3 regions of the Lysinibacillus sp. FSL R5-0849 genome follow, and region 2 is predicted to be linked to each of the others. Evidence: a T-box and tRNA genes for the amino acid it is inferred to sense, from the RefSeq annotation. Region 2 holds a T-box; the other regions hold tRNA genes.
What was found. A T-box is a leader RNA that pairs with one kind of tRNA and senses whether it is charged. The one in region 2 lies ahead of alaS (alanine--tRNA ligase), so its partner is inferred to be a tRNA-Ala.
Positions count from the first base shown of each region.

Region 1: it has a tRNA-Ala gene. The T-box ahead of alaS (alanine--tRNA ligase) is inferred to sense a tRNA for this amino acid. The anticodon was not compared.
Region 3: it has a tRNA-Ala gene. The T-box ahead of alaS (alanine--tRNA ligase) is inferred to sense a tRNA for this amino acid. The anticodon was not compared.

Region 1 is NZ_CP152004.1:260,164-264,425, reverse strand. It holds gene MKY80_RS01285 (hypothetical protein) at 1-405, opposite strand, end outside; gene MKY80_RS01280 (nitric oxide synthase oxygenase) at 471-1,517, opposite strand; tRNA gene MKY80_RS01275 (tRNA-Glu) at 1,839-1,910, opposite strand; tRNA gene MKY80_RS01270 (tRNA-Asn) at 1,912-1,988, opposite strand; tRNA gene MKY80_RS01265 (tRNA-Ile) at 1,996-2,069, opposite strand; tRNA gene MKY80_RS01260 (tRNA-Gly) at 2,074-2,147, opposite strand; tRNA gene MKY80_RS01255 (tRNA-Phe) at 2,154-2,229, opposite strand; tRNA gene MKY80_RS01250 (tRNA-Ser) at 2,234-2,326, opposite strand; tRNA gene MKY80_RS01245 (tRNA-Ala) at 2,340-2,415, opposite strand; tRNA gene MKY80_RS01240 (tRNA-Pro) at 2,428-2,501, opposite strand; tRNA gene MKY80_RS01235 (tRNA-Arg) at 2,517-2,593, opposite strand; tRNA gene MKY80_RS01230 (tRNA-Lys) at 2,612-2,684, opposite strand; tRNA gene MKY80_RS01225 (tRNA-Gln) at 2,698-2,772, opposite strand; tRNA gene MKY80_RS01220 (tRNA-His) at 2,782-2,857, opposite strand; tRNA gene MKY80_RS01215 (tRNA-Trp) at 2,901-2,974, opposite strand; tRNA gene MKY80_RS01210 (tRNA-Tyr) at 2,979-3,062, opposite strand; tRNA gene MKY80_RS01205 (tRNA-Thr) at 3,073-3,148, opposite strand; tRNA gene MKY80_RS01200 (tRNA-Asp) at 3,162-3,234, opposite strand; tRNA gene MKY80_RS01195 (tRNA-Val) at 3,239-3,314, opposite strand; rRNA gene rrf (5S ribosomal RNA) at 3,326-3,441, opposite strand; rRNA gene MKY80_RS01185 (23S ribosomal RNA) at 3,508-4,262, opposite strand, start outside.
Region 2 is NZ_CP152004.1:3,217,885-3,222,146, forward strand. It holds gene alaS (alanine--tRNA ligase) at 34-2,694, opposite strand; T-box leader at 2,842-3,057, opposite strand; gene corA (magnesium/cobalt transporter CorA) at 3,125-4,090, opposite strand.
Region 3 is NZ_CP152004.1:3,633,150-3,637,411, forward strand. It holds gene MKY80_RS17800 (iron ABC transporter permease) at 1-422, shown strand, start outside; gene MKY80_RS17805 (ABC transporter ATP-binding protein) at 438-1,235, shown strand; tRNA gene MKY80_RS17810 (tRNA-Glu) at 1,356-1,427, opposite strand; tRNA gene MKY80_RS17815 (tRNA-Ser) at 1,430-1,520, opposite strand; tRNA gene MKY80_RS17820 (tRNA-Asn) at 1,532-1,608, opposite strand; tRNA gene MKY80_RS17825 (tRNA-Ile) at 1,617-1,690, opposite strand; tRNA gene MKY80_RS17830 (tRNA-Gly) at 1,692-1,765, opposite strand; tRNA gene MKY80_RS17835 (tRNA-Phe) at 1,771-1,846, opposite strand; tRNA gene MKY80_RS17840 (tRNA-Asp) at 1,900-1,975, opposite strand; tRNA gene MKY80_RS17845 (tRNA-Met) at 1,979-2,053, opposite strand; tRNA gene MKY80_RS17850 (tRNA-Ser) at 2,104-2,196, opposite strand; tRNA gene MKY80_RS17855 (tRNA-Ile) at 2,215-2,288, opposite strand; tRNA gene MKY80_RS17860 (tRNA-Met) at 2,295-2,368, opposite strand; tRNA gene MKY80_RS17865 (tRNA-Ala) at 2,395-2,470, opposite strand; tRNA gene MKY80_RS17870 (tRNA-Pro) at 2,488-2,564, opposite strand; tRNA gene MKY80_RS17875 (tRNA-Arg) at 2,574-2,650, opposite strand; tRNA gene MKY80_RS17880 (tRNA-Leu) at 2,659-2,747, opposite strand; tRNA gene MKY80_RS17885 (tRNA-Gly) at 2,753-2,827, opposite strand; tRNA gene MKY80_RS17890 (tRNA-Leu) at 2,864-2,948, opposite strand; tRNA gene MKY80_RS17895 (tRNA-Lys) at 2,972-3,047, opposite strand; tRNA gene MKY80_RS17900 (tRNA-Thr) at 3,056-3,131, opposite strand; tRNA gene MKY80_RS17905 (tRNA-Val) at 3,138-3,210, opposite strand; rRNA gene rrf (5S ribosomal RNA) at 3,221-3,336, opposite strand; gene MKY80_RS17915 (IscS subfamily cysteine desulfurase) at 3,585-4,262, opposite strand, start outside.

The sequences.
Region 1 (4,262 bases), 1.7 Mb from region 2:
ATAGCCTAAAAAAGCTTCTGGTTCATAGCCTCTAGGTGTATCTTCCTCCCATTCCAGCTCATCATCCTCTTCATTTTCCACCCATAAATATTTCGTATCCAAAAGCTCTTGCATCGTTGAAACGTTATGTGTTGAATCTTGATAATCCTCAGTTATTGCATGAGCCACAGCTAAATAAAGCTCTATTTCTGCTAAGGAGACTTCCTTCACATTTTTACTTGAAAGCTTTTTTAAAAGAATAAGCAAAACCCATGGCGTCACCTGCCAAAGTGTTCCTTGATGTTCGATTAGTTCAGTCAGCTCTTGATATTGTTCCTGTTCAATTAGGCGAGGAATGTCTGTTCCTCTGCCATAAGGTGTCGTCAATTGTTGCCAAGGGATATTCGAAATATTTTGGTTCAACATCTTGAATTGCCTCTCTCCTAAAAAGGTACTTAGGAGCTGTTCGTTTATGAACAACTCCTTTAAAGTTAATAACATGGTTTCTGATAAAAATAATTGGGCGTATGGTAGGTATTTACATAAGGCTTATGGAATATATGAGTGGTCGCAGGGGAAAGTGGTGGGATTAACCATGTCCAGTTACCCGTAACTTCTCGCCCTGCTGATTCCTCAGCTTCCTCAAATAATTTAAACTGCTGAGCAGCAGTATGATGATCTACAATGCTCACACCATTCTCTTTAAAAGAATGAAGGACAGCTATATTGAGCTCCACTAATGCTCGGTCACGCCAAAGAGAAGCTTGTTTGGTTGTATCCAGATTAAATATATCCGCAATAGCTGGGAGCATATTATAACGCTCATGATCGGCTAAATTGCGTGCCCCAATTTCAGTCCCCATATACCAGCCATTAAATGGAGCTGCTTGAAAATCAATGCCAGCCATTTGAAAACGCATACTCGAAATAATAGGAACAGCATACCATTTCAATTCTAATTTCTCTACAGCTTCCGATTCCGGATGACGTATTGGAACCTCTAAAATATACTCGGTAGGAATCGTAAATAGTTGGGGAGCATGTCCATCTACCTGTATGACAAGTGGTAATACATCAAACGGCGTACGCTCGCCTTTCCAGCCCATCGATTCACATACTTTTGTAAAAATGATGGAATGTGCATCTCCAATAATGCCTTCTTCTGTTTCGTAGCCTGCATAACGAATTAGCTGATGATTCCAAATCCGTACTCTGTCAGTTGCAAACACTGTTATAGTTGGACGAATTTTCCCATGATTAGTGGCATACTCAATATGCTCTAGTAACTTTTGAAAAATGCCCTGTTCATCTAAAACTTCTCGTGCATCTACTACATGCAATGATTGCCAAAACAACCGTCCAATACATTTATTGCTATTACGCCATGCAACTCGTGCGCCAAAAACTAGCTCCTCTGTTGTAGGCTTATATTCCCCTGCACTTTTAATCAGTTGTAATCTATTTTCTAACCAAAGTTTGGATTCATTTTGTTCCAGCTGGTATTGATTTAAAAAACATTGTATCTCCTGTATATTCATATCGATTCCTCCACTTATCCTCATATTAGAGGAACGAGGCAATAAGCACCATGAAAATAGCTAGTGAAAAAACATACATATTGCATATATGAAATAGTTTGTTCAAATTTACTATAAAGCATCGTTCCAAGTAGTAATTGAATTATAGTACTCCTTTAAACGAGCCTATAAAAAGAGAGGGATTATGAGCATTTGGTAGAAGGAAATGTTTAGACCTAACATTAAAAAGCTACAAAACCTTGTCAAAGGATTTATAGCTTTGATACCTGTTTATGCAAAGATAAAAAAAGCATGTAGCACACAACTGTGCTACATGCTTGATGACCCGTACGGGATTCGAACCCGTGTTACCGCCGTGAAAGGGCGGTGTCTTAACCACTTGACCAACGGGCCGTGGCTCCGAAGGCAGGACTCGAACCTGCGACAACCTGATTAACAGTCAGGTGCTACTACCAACTGAGCTACTTCGGAATAATGATGGGCCTAAATGGACTCGAACCATCGACCTCACGCTTATCAGGCGTGCGCTCTAACCAGCTGAGCTATAGGCCCATTTTGGAGCGGGTGATGAGAATCGAACTCACGACATCAGCTTGGAAGGCTGAGGTTTTACCATTAAACTACACCCGCAAATAATGGTGGGTCAGGACGGAATCGAACCGCCGACACTTAGAGCTTCAATCTAATGCTCTACCAACTGAGCTACTGACCCGAAATGGAGGAGGTAGAGGGATTCGAACCCCCGCGCGGTGTTACCCGCCTGTCGGTTTTCAAGACCGATCCCTTCAGCCAGACTTGGGTATACCTCCAAAAATATTAAAATGGTGGAGCCTAGCGGGATCGAACCGCTGACCTCCTGCGTGCAAGGCAGGCGCTCTCCCAGCTGAGCTAAGGCCCCATTTATAGATGATCGGAATGACAGGATTCGAACCTACGACCCCTTGGTCCCAAACCAAGTGCTCTACCAAGCTGAGCTACATTCCGAAAACATGAATAAATTGGCGCGCCCGACAGGAGTCGAACCCATAACCTTCTGATCCGTAGTCAGACGCTCTATCCAATTGAGCTACGGGCGCAAAATTAATAAAAAATGATGAGCCATGAAGGACTCGAACCTTCGACCCTCTGATTAAAAGTCAGATGCTCTACCAACTGAGCTAATGGCTCGTAAAATAAAAAATGGCTGGGGTACTAGGATTCGAACCTAGGCATGACGGAATCAAAATCCGTTGCCTTACCGCTTGGCTATACCCCAATTTTAAAATGGGGCGACTGATGGGAATCGAACCCACGAATGTCGGAACCACAATCCGATGCGTTAACCACTTCGCCACAACCGCCACTATATAATAACAGCCATATATGAACGAGTACCTCAATACCTGGCAGGGGCAGTAGGAATCGAACCCACACCAAAGGTTTTGGAGACCTCTATTCTACCGTTGAACTATGCCCCTAAAATGGTGGAGGGGGACGGATTCGAACCGCCGAACCCTAAGGAGCGGATTTACAGTCCGCCGCGTTTAGCCACTTCGCTACCCCTCCAAGGGAATAATGGTGCCGGCGATAGGAGTCGAACCCACGACCTACTGATTACAAGTCAGTTGCTCTACCAACTGAGCTACACCGGCAATAAAAAAATAACGGTCCCGACCGGGATCGAACCGGCGATCTCCTGCGTGACAGGCAGGCATGTTAACCGCTACACCACGGGACCAAAATGGTGGAGGATGACGGGCTCGAACCGCCGACCCCCTGCTTGTAAGGCAGGTGCTCTCCCAACTGAGCTAATCCTCCATAAAAAATAAGCGAAGCGACGTCCTACTCTCACAGGGGGAAGCCCCCAACTACCATCGGCGCTAAAGAGCTTAACTTCCGTGTTCGGTATGGGAACGGGTGTGACCTCTTTGCCATCATCACTTCACTTATTCAATTGAAAGCTTATTCTTTCAAAACTGGATAAACGGTTCATTGAAGGTTTCAAACTTTTTTGGTTAAGTCCTCGATCGATTAGTATTCGTCAGCTCCATGTGTCACCACACTTCCACCTCGAACCTATCTACCTCATCGTCTTTGAGGGATCTTACTTACTTGCGTAATGGGAAATCTCATCTTGAGGGGGGCTTCATGCTTAGATGCTTTCAGCACTTATCCCGTCCACACATAGCTACCCAGCGATGCCTTTGGCAAGACAACTGGTACACCAGCGGTGTGTCCATCCCGGTCCTCTCGTACTAAGGACAGCTCCTCTCAAATTTCCTACGCCCACGACGGATAGGGACCGAACTGTCTCACGACGTTCTGAACCCAGCTCGCGTACCGCTTTAATGGGCGAACAGCCCAACCCTTGGGACCGACTACAGCCCCAGGATGCGATGAGCCGACATCGAGGTGCCAAACCTCCCCGTCGATGTGGACTCTTGGGGGAGATAAGCCTGTTATCCCCGGGGTAGCTTTTATCCGTTGAGCGATGGCCCTTCCATGCGGAACCACCGGATCACTAAGCCCGTCTTTCGACCCTGCTCGACTTGTAGGTCTCGCAGTCAAGCTCCCTTGTGCCTTTACACTCTACGAATGATTTCCAACCATTCTGAGGGAACCTTTGGGCGCCTCCGTTACCTTTTAGGAGGCGACCGCCCCAGTCAAACTGTCCGCCTGACACTGTCTCCTGCCCCGCTAAGGGGCATGGGTTAGAATTTCAATACAACCAGGGTAGTATCCCACCGACGCCTCCTTCGAAGCTGG
Region 2 (4,262 bases):
TTCTCTTTATTATAACATGTTTTGGTGAATTAATTAAATGGATTTAACATAATCATACACAGAAAGTAGTGCTTCATCAAGTTTTGAAGCTTCTTTTGCTCCTGCCATCGCCATATCAGGACGACCGCCACCTTTACCACCACAAGCTTCTGCAACCATTTTCACGATATTTCCAGCATGGTAATTGCCACCAACTAATTCTTTGGATACTCCAGCACATAGCATAACCTTATCACCATCCACTGCTCCAAGAACGATAACAGCCTTTGGCATTTTCACCTTCAAATCATCCATCATCTGACGCAGTTGGTTATTGTCTTTTGCTTCTACCTTTGTAGAAAGAACTGTGACATCTCCAATTGTTTGTGCTGCATCAACAATTGCCCCAGCCTGAGCATTGGCAATTTTTTGAGATAATGCTTCATTGTCACGTTGTAATTCTTTGTAGTCACCTTGTAAGGCTTGTACTTTTGTTACGATATCTTTAGGATTTGCTTTTAACAATGCTGCCGCATCATTTAAAAGAGCTTCTTCTTCTTTGACTACTTCATAAGCCACTTTACCTGTAACTGCTTCAATACGACGAGTACCCGCACCAATTCCACCTTCTGAAACAATTTTAAAGAAACCAATTTCAGAAGAGCGTTTTACATGGATACCACCGCATAGCTCGATGGAATAGTCTCCGATTGAAACGACACGTACAACATCGCCATATTTTTCGCCGAATAACGCCATTGCACCCATTTCTTTCGCTTTATCGATAGCCATTTCTTCAATAACGACCTCTATATCATCCCACACTTTTTCATTTACAATACGTTCAATTTGCTGTAATTCCTCTTTAGTCACTTGACCAAAGTGAGAGAAGTCAAAGCGTAAACGATCAGGGCCTACATATGATCCAGCTTGGTTGACATGATCACCTAATACATCTTTTAACGCACGTTGCATAATATGTGTCGCTGTATGGTTTTTAATAATTAAATTGCGATCATCACGATTAACAATTGCTTGGACAGCATCTTCCACATGCATTTCACCTGATTCAACAACTACTGTATGGAGCGGCTGACCATTTGGTGCCTTTTGAACATCCTTTACTACAGCAGTGAAGCTATCATTAGAAATGATACCGCTATCGGCAATTTGACCACCCATTTCAGCATAGAATGGTGTTTGAGCTAAAATAACTAAAGCTTCTTGGCCTTCAGATGCTACTTTTTCTACTTGACCATTCACAATCATTGCAGCAATTTCAGTATTAGCTACTAATGTGTCAAAGCCAACAAATTCACTGGCAACCGTTAAGTTTGCTAATACTTCATTTTGTACTTGCATAGAGTCAACATCTTGACGAGCCGCACGCGCACGTTCACGTTGTTCCTCCATCGCCGTTTCGAAGCCTTCATGATCGACTTTCATTCCTACTTCTTCTGCATATTCTTCCGTTAACTCGATTGGGAAACCGTAAGTATCATATAAACGGAAAGCATCTGCTCCTGGGATAAAATCATGACCAGCCGCTTTTTGTGATTCTGCTACTTCATTAAAGATTGCAAGACCACCATCTAATGTTTCATGGAAACGAATTTCTTCATTCTTAATAACGCGTTGAATAAATTCACTTTTTTCCGTTACCTCTGGATAGAAGCCTTCCATGATTTTGCCCACTGTTGGGACCAATTCAAACATAAATGGTTTCTCAATACCAATTTGTTTTGCATAGCGTACAGCACGACGTAGTAAGCGGCGTAATACATAGCCACGGCCTTCGTTTGAAGGAAGGGCACCGTCACCAATAGCAAACGCTACCGTACGAATGTGGTCTGCAACAACTTTAAATGGCGTATTTATATCTTCTTCAGAGCCGAAGATTTCATTTAAATCTACTTCACTTGGGCGTTTGTATTTACGGTTGGCAAATTCCTCAATTTTTTCAATGATAGGCATGAATAAATCCGTATCGAAATTCGTTGGTACATTTTGAACCACGGAAACAATACGTTCTAGTCCCATACCAGTATCAATATTTTGCTTTGGTAGTGGTGTATACGTTCCATCAGGATTATGGTTGAATTGAGAGAACACTAGGTTCCAAATTTCTAGATAACGTTCATTTTCCCCGCCTGGATACATTTCTGGGTCATTTTCGTCAGAGCCATATTCTACGCCGCGGTCATAGAAAATCTCTGAGTTTGGACCAGATGGACCTTCTCCAATATCCCAAAAGTTCCCCTCTAAACGAATTAAACGTTCTTCAGGAATACCAATTTCTTGATGCCAAACATCATACGCTTCCTGATCTTCAGGATGGATTGTGATAGATAGTAATTCAGGATCAAAGCCCATCCACTTTTTATCCGTTAAAAATTCCCAAGCATAATGAATAGCTTCTTTTTTGAAGTAATCCCCAATAGAAAAGTTTCCTAGCATTTCAAAGAAAGTATGGTGACGCGCCGTTTTACCTACATTTTCAATATCGTTAGTACGAATTGATTTTTGTGCATTTGTAATTCGAGGATTGTCAGGAATAACACGACCGTCAAAATACGGTTTAAGTGTAGCAACACCTGAGTTAATCCAAAGTAGGGATGGATCATTGATTGGCACTAGAGGCGCAGACGGTTCATGGTGATGCCCCTTTTCTTTAAAAAATTCCAAATACATTTGACGAATATCTACTGCTTTCATTGGATAAATTCCTCCTAGTTTATATTGTAAAATCACGATATGAATCAGACCTTGACGCCCCATCTATTCTCTGCAAACAAACATTGGTACCAACAACTATAAATGGAATTATTTTACTAAATGAAAATAAAAAAGCCCTCATCCCCAAAAAGGGACGAGGACTTATCATCTGTCTCGCGGTACCACCCTAGTTGTAAGTAAAAATTCTTACTTACCTCTTTAGCACTTGTAACGTCAGTGAACGGCAGGGATTAACTGCACTCCGGAGTAGCTTTCGGTATTTGCACTGTGAGGATTTTTTCAGCCAAGAAATCCTTTTCTTCTACACGTGCAATTACGTACTTTTTCCATCGTCGTGTTTACTTTTTCTAACGAAATTATAAGAAAAATCTATTCACCTGTCAATTGGCACTAATACGACAAATCATAACTAAGCAATCATTCTTCTGAAGTATGCCCACATTCCCCAAGTAAATAACACTAAAAAGGCACTCAGTGCAATCGTTGTCATAGGTGAATCTTGATAAGGTAATGGTACATTCATGCCAAAGAAGCTAGTAATAACAGTTAAAGGCAACATAATTGTAGAAATAACGGTTAATAAGTTCAGCTTTTCAATAGACTTGCCACTAATAATCGAGTAATACGTATCTAATGTGCTATTAACTAAGTCTCGATACGTTTCAGTGGAGTCGACAATCCGTTCAAGATGATCATTTAAATCCTTATAGAAAGGGATATTTTCCTCTTGTATATCAAATTTCCATTGTCCATTAATTGTAGAAAAAATTCTTCGTTGCGGCATGATAGCCTGACGAATTAAAATAATTGTTCGTTTTAATGAAAGGAATTCTTCTGTAACTACTTTCGGTTGATAATCATAAACTTCTTCTTCTAGCTCATCAATCCGTGCCCGAATTCGCTCTAATACAGGGAAATACTCGTCTGTAATTCCATCAATGATCGTATGCAATAAAAAATCAGTGCCTTTTTCTAAATATTTCGCACTATTTAAACAAACTTTTTCTATATGGCCAAGCCATTGTAATTTTTGTTTATGGACGGTAACAATATAATTGGGTCCCATAAAAATATTTAACTCGACCGTTGTAATTTCATTGTTACTTTTTTCATTGTAGATAGGTGCATGGAAAACGAAAAATTTATAATCCCCATAACTATCCATTTTCGGGCGTGAGCCTTCATGTAAGCAATCTTCCACTGCTAGTGGATGAAAGCCAAATACATCTGCTATATTATTTAATTCATTATGACTATACGCATATAAATCCACCCATAATAAATCCTCGCTATGAATGGGAAGTCTTAAATCATTCATTTTGAAATCGTGTTGAACTGTTTTGCTATTGTGATTGAAATAGTGAATTTTAATCATGTTACTTCACCTCGTGTTTTATTATAAAAAGTAACAAAAGGTCATTGTTTAAAACCTTCTGTCGGTGCCGGCGATAAGAAACGACGGCTGTCTCCATAAATGCTGACTATCTACCCCATGCTTACTCGGTTCAGGACTACTATCCATTTCTCATCACCTTCCTTTCATAACA
Region 3 (4,262 bases), 420 kb from region 2:
ATCAAGTTCAAATCGTTGTGCCCTTAATACTAGTACTCCTACTTGTCACGTTCTTTACTACACGTCAGTTAAATGTACAAGAATTAGGTGATGATACAGCGGCAGGATTAGGACAATCCGTTCAAAAAACTCGTCTATATTTAATTCTGTTATGTTGCTGCTTAGTAGCAAGTGCCATTTCCTTTGCGGGGGCAATTGGATTTGTAGGGTTGATGGCCCCTCATATCGCACGTCGTATCGTTGGTTCATCATTCGGAGTACTTGTGCCAACATCCGCAGCCATTGGAGCATTGCTCGTAATGGTTGCGGATATTATCGGTCGTACTGCGTTTAGCCCTTTAGAAGTGCCAGCTGGTGTCTTTACTGCTGCCATCGGTGCTCCTTATTTTATCTATTTATTATTTAGAAATCCTAATAAATAAAGGAGTTCATACATCATGACTGAATCCTTATTAACTAAATCCCTAACATTAAGTTATGGTGATTCCAATATTATCGAAGATCTCAATTTATCTATCCCTTTGAATGAAATTACTGTCTTAATTGGAGCGAACGGCTGTGGCAAATCTACACTTTTACGCTCTATTGCTCGATTATTAAAGCCCAAAAAGGGATCTGTGTTATTAGATGGCGAAGATATTTTTAAACTATCTACAAAGCAAGTAGCTAAAAACCTTTCTATACTTCCTCAATCACCAGTAGCACCAGAAGGCTTAACGGTTCTACAGCTCGTTAAACAAGGACGATTTCCTTATCAAAGTTGGCGCCAGCAATGGACGGAGAAGGACGAGGAAATTGTGATGAATGCCTTAAAAGCAACAGGTACGGAGCAATTACGAGATAGACCAGTGGATGAGCTATCAGGTGGGCAACGTCAACGTGCATGGATTGCTATGACACTTGCTCAAGATACAGATATTATTCTTTTAGATGAGCCTACAACCTATTTAGATCTAACTCATCAAATAGAAGTGTTAGATTTATTATTTGAATTAAATCAACAGCAAAAGCGAACAATTATTATGGTCTTACATGATATAAACCTCGCTTGTCGTTATGCCGATCATATCATTACTGTACGTGATCGAGGAGTTTATCGCCAAGGTAAGCCTGAAGAGATCATGACGACAGAATTAGTTAGCCATGTATTTGATCTTGAATGTCAAATGACATCAGATCCAATCTTTGGAACACCTTTATGTATTCCTTATGGTAAAGGACGAAATATTACGTAAGTCTTCAAAAAACAACAAGCCTTCGCCGATTGATTATCTGGCGAAGGCTTTCTTGTTACCTGTTCTTTTCCGTTCATAAAAAAAGTGCAGTAGATGTAAATTCATCTACTGCACTTAGTATGACCCGTACGGGATTCGAACCCGTGTTACCGCCGTGAAAGGGCGGTGTCTTAACCACTTGACCAACGGGCCAATGGCGGAGAAGGAGGGATTTGAACCCTCGCGCCGGTTACCCGACCTACACCCTTAGCAGGGGCGCCTCTTCAGCCTCTTGAGTACTTCCCCACACAAAAAAATGGCTCCGAAGGCAGGACTCGAACCTGCGACAACCTGATTAACAGTCAGGTGCTACTACCAACTGAGCTACTTCGGAATAAATAATGGGCCTAAATGGACTCGAACCATCGACCTCACGCTTATCAGGCGTGCGCTCTAACCAGCTGAGCTATAGGCCCTTGGAGCGGGTGATGAGAATCGAACTCACGACATCAGCTTGGAAGGCTGAGGTTTTACCATTAAACTACACCCGCATAAATGGTGGGTCAGGACGGAATCGAACCGCCGACACTTAGAGCTTCAATCTAATGCTCTACCAACTGAGCTACTGACCCATTTCGTCCATGCTAAGCTTGCTCACTTTTTGCTTCTCATGTCTATAAAAAAATGGCGGTCCCGACCGGGATCGAACCGGCGATCTCCTGCGTGACAGGCAGGCATGTTAACCGCTACACCACGGGACCATTTGGTTGCGGGGGCCGGATTTGAACCAACGACCTTCGGGTTATGAGCCCGACGAGCTACCACTGCTCCACCCCGCGATAATCTTATTGTCTTTTCGAGTTTTTAAAGCACCATTTATGAATAAAACTGGAGGAGGTAGAGGGATTCGAACCCCCGCGCGGTGTTACCCGCCTGTCGGTTTTCAAGACCGATCCCTTCAGCCAGACTTGGGTATACCTCCGTAATAATATATAAATGATGGACCTTGCAGGACTCGAACCTGCGACCGGACGGTTATGAGCCGTCTGCTCTAACCAACTGAGCTAAAGGTCCTTAAGATGGCGGCAGAGGGGATCGAACCCCCGACCTTACGGGTATGAACCGTACGCTCTAGCCAGCTGAGCTACGCCGCCAGGATCTTTATACTGGTTAATTACTATGGTGGAGCCTAGCGGGATCGAACCGCTGACCTCCTGCGTGCAAGGCAGGCGCTCTCCCAGCTGAGCTAAGGCCCCATAATATTTTTTGGAAATGGTCGGGAAGACAGGATTCGAACCTGCGACCCCTTGGTCCCAAACCAAGTGCTCTACCAAGCTGAGCTACTTCCCGTTGTTCTTATGGCGCGCCCGACAGGAGTCGAACCCATAACCTTCTGATCCGTAGTCAGACGCTCTATCCAATTGAGCTACGGGCGCATATAAAATGGTGCCGAGGACCGGAATCGAACCGGTACGGTAGTCACCTACCGCAGGATTTTAAGTCCTGTGCGTCTGCCAGTTCCGCCACCCCGGCACATTTGGAGCGGAAGACGAGGTTCGAACTCGCGACCCCCACCTTGGCAAGGTGGTGTTCTACCACTGAACTACTTCCGCATGTGCATAAGTTTTTTTATCTGGCATATTGAAAAATGGTGCGGGTGAAGGGAGTCGAACCCCCACGCCTTGCGGCGCTAGATCCTAAGTCTAGTGCGTCTGCCAATTCCGCCACACCCGCTTAATATGGTTGGTACTTATAAATGGTGAGCCATGAAGGACTCGAACCTTCGACCCTCTGATTAAAAGTCAGATGCTCTACCAACTGAGCTAATGGCTCGTCTGAAATGGTGCCGGCTATAGGAATCGAACCCACGACCTACTGATTACAAGTCAGTTGCTCTACCTGCTGAGCTAAACCGGCAAATGATGGAGGATGACGGGCTCGAACCGCCGACCCTCTGCTTGTAAGGCAGATGCTCTCCCAGCTGAGCTAATCCTCCTGGGTATTATGCCTAGCGACGTCCTACTCTCACAGGGGGAAGCCCCCAACTACCATCGGCGCTAAAGAGCTTAACTTCCGTGTTCGGTATGGGAACGGGTGTGACCTCTTTGCCATCATCACTAGACTACTTTATTATGTATCTTGTTTTGAAGTTGTTTACCTGTCCTTCAAGACAAGAATTATTGTATAACGTTTTCTCATATTGTGCAATACTTTTTTATAAAAAAAAGAAATTATTACTTTTAAAAGATATTTTTGTTAAGAAAGAGAAAATATTGCCCTGCAAAATATTATATCAATAGTTGTTTCAAAAGAAAACAATTATTTTTCATCTATATATTTTCAGCTTATGATCTTGCTTAAAACTTGCTACTAAATAGTAGCAAGTTCCATAGTCAATCTATCAATTTCTTTAAATGTTGTTGAATCTCCGAAAGATATTCTAAAGAATTGCCGTGCCGTTTCCATTGAATAATTCATAGATAAAATGGCTTTTGTTCCAGATTCGCTATGAATATCACACGCACTTCCCGTTGATATACTGATCCCTGCCTCGTTTAATTTTAATAATACATATTGCCCCTCCACTTTACTCATCATGACACCACAAATATTTGGCAATTGCTGCTTACACTCTATTAGTCGAACTGTTTTTGGTAGACGACTTTTAAAATATCTTCTTAATTCCTCGTAATGCTGTCTTTCATAACTATTATTTTCAACCGCTGCCGCAAAGGAAACAATGGCAGGTGTATCTAAAGTTCCCCCTCTTAATCCTCTTTCATGAGTTACGCCTGGTGTCAGTGCTGGAACACGAATTGCAGGGTTTATATAAACAGCGCCGCAGCCCTTAGGTCCTCCTATTTTATGTGCTGAAATTGTCATAGCGTCTCCTCCTCTTGGTATAGTTAATTTCCCAAAGGATTGTACACAATCAATATGACAGTAAACAGCGGCTTCTTTTGCCGCTTCAATTATTTTTTCCACAGGTTGAATAGAACCAATTTCTGAATTTACATGTTGAATGGAAATTAATGCTGTATCTTTTCG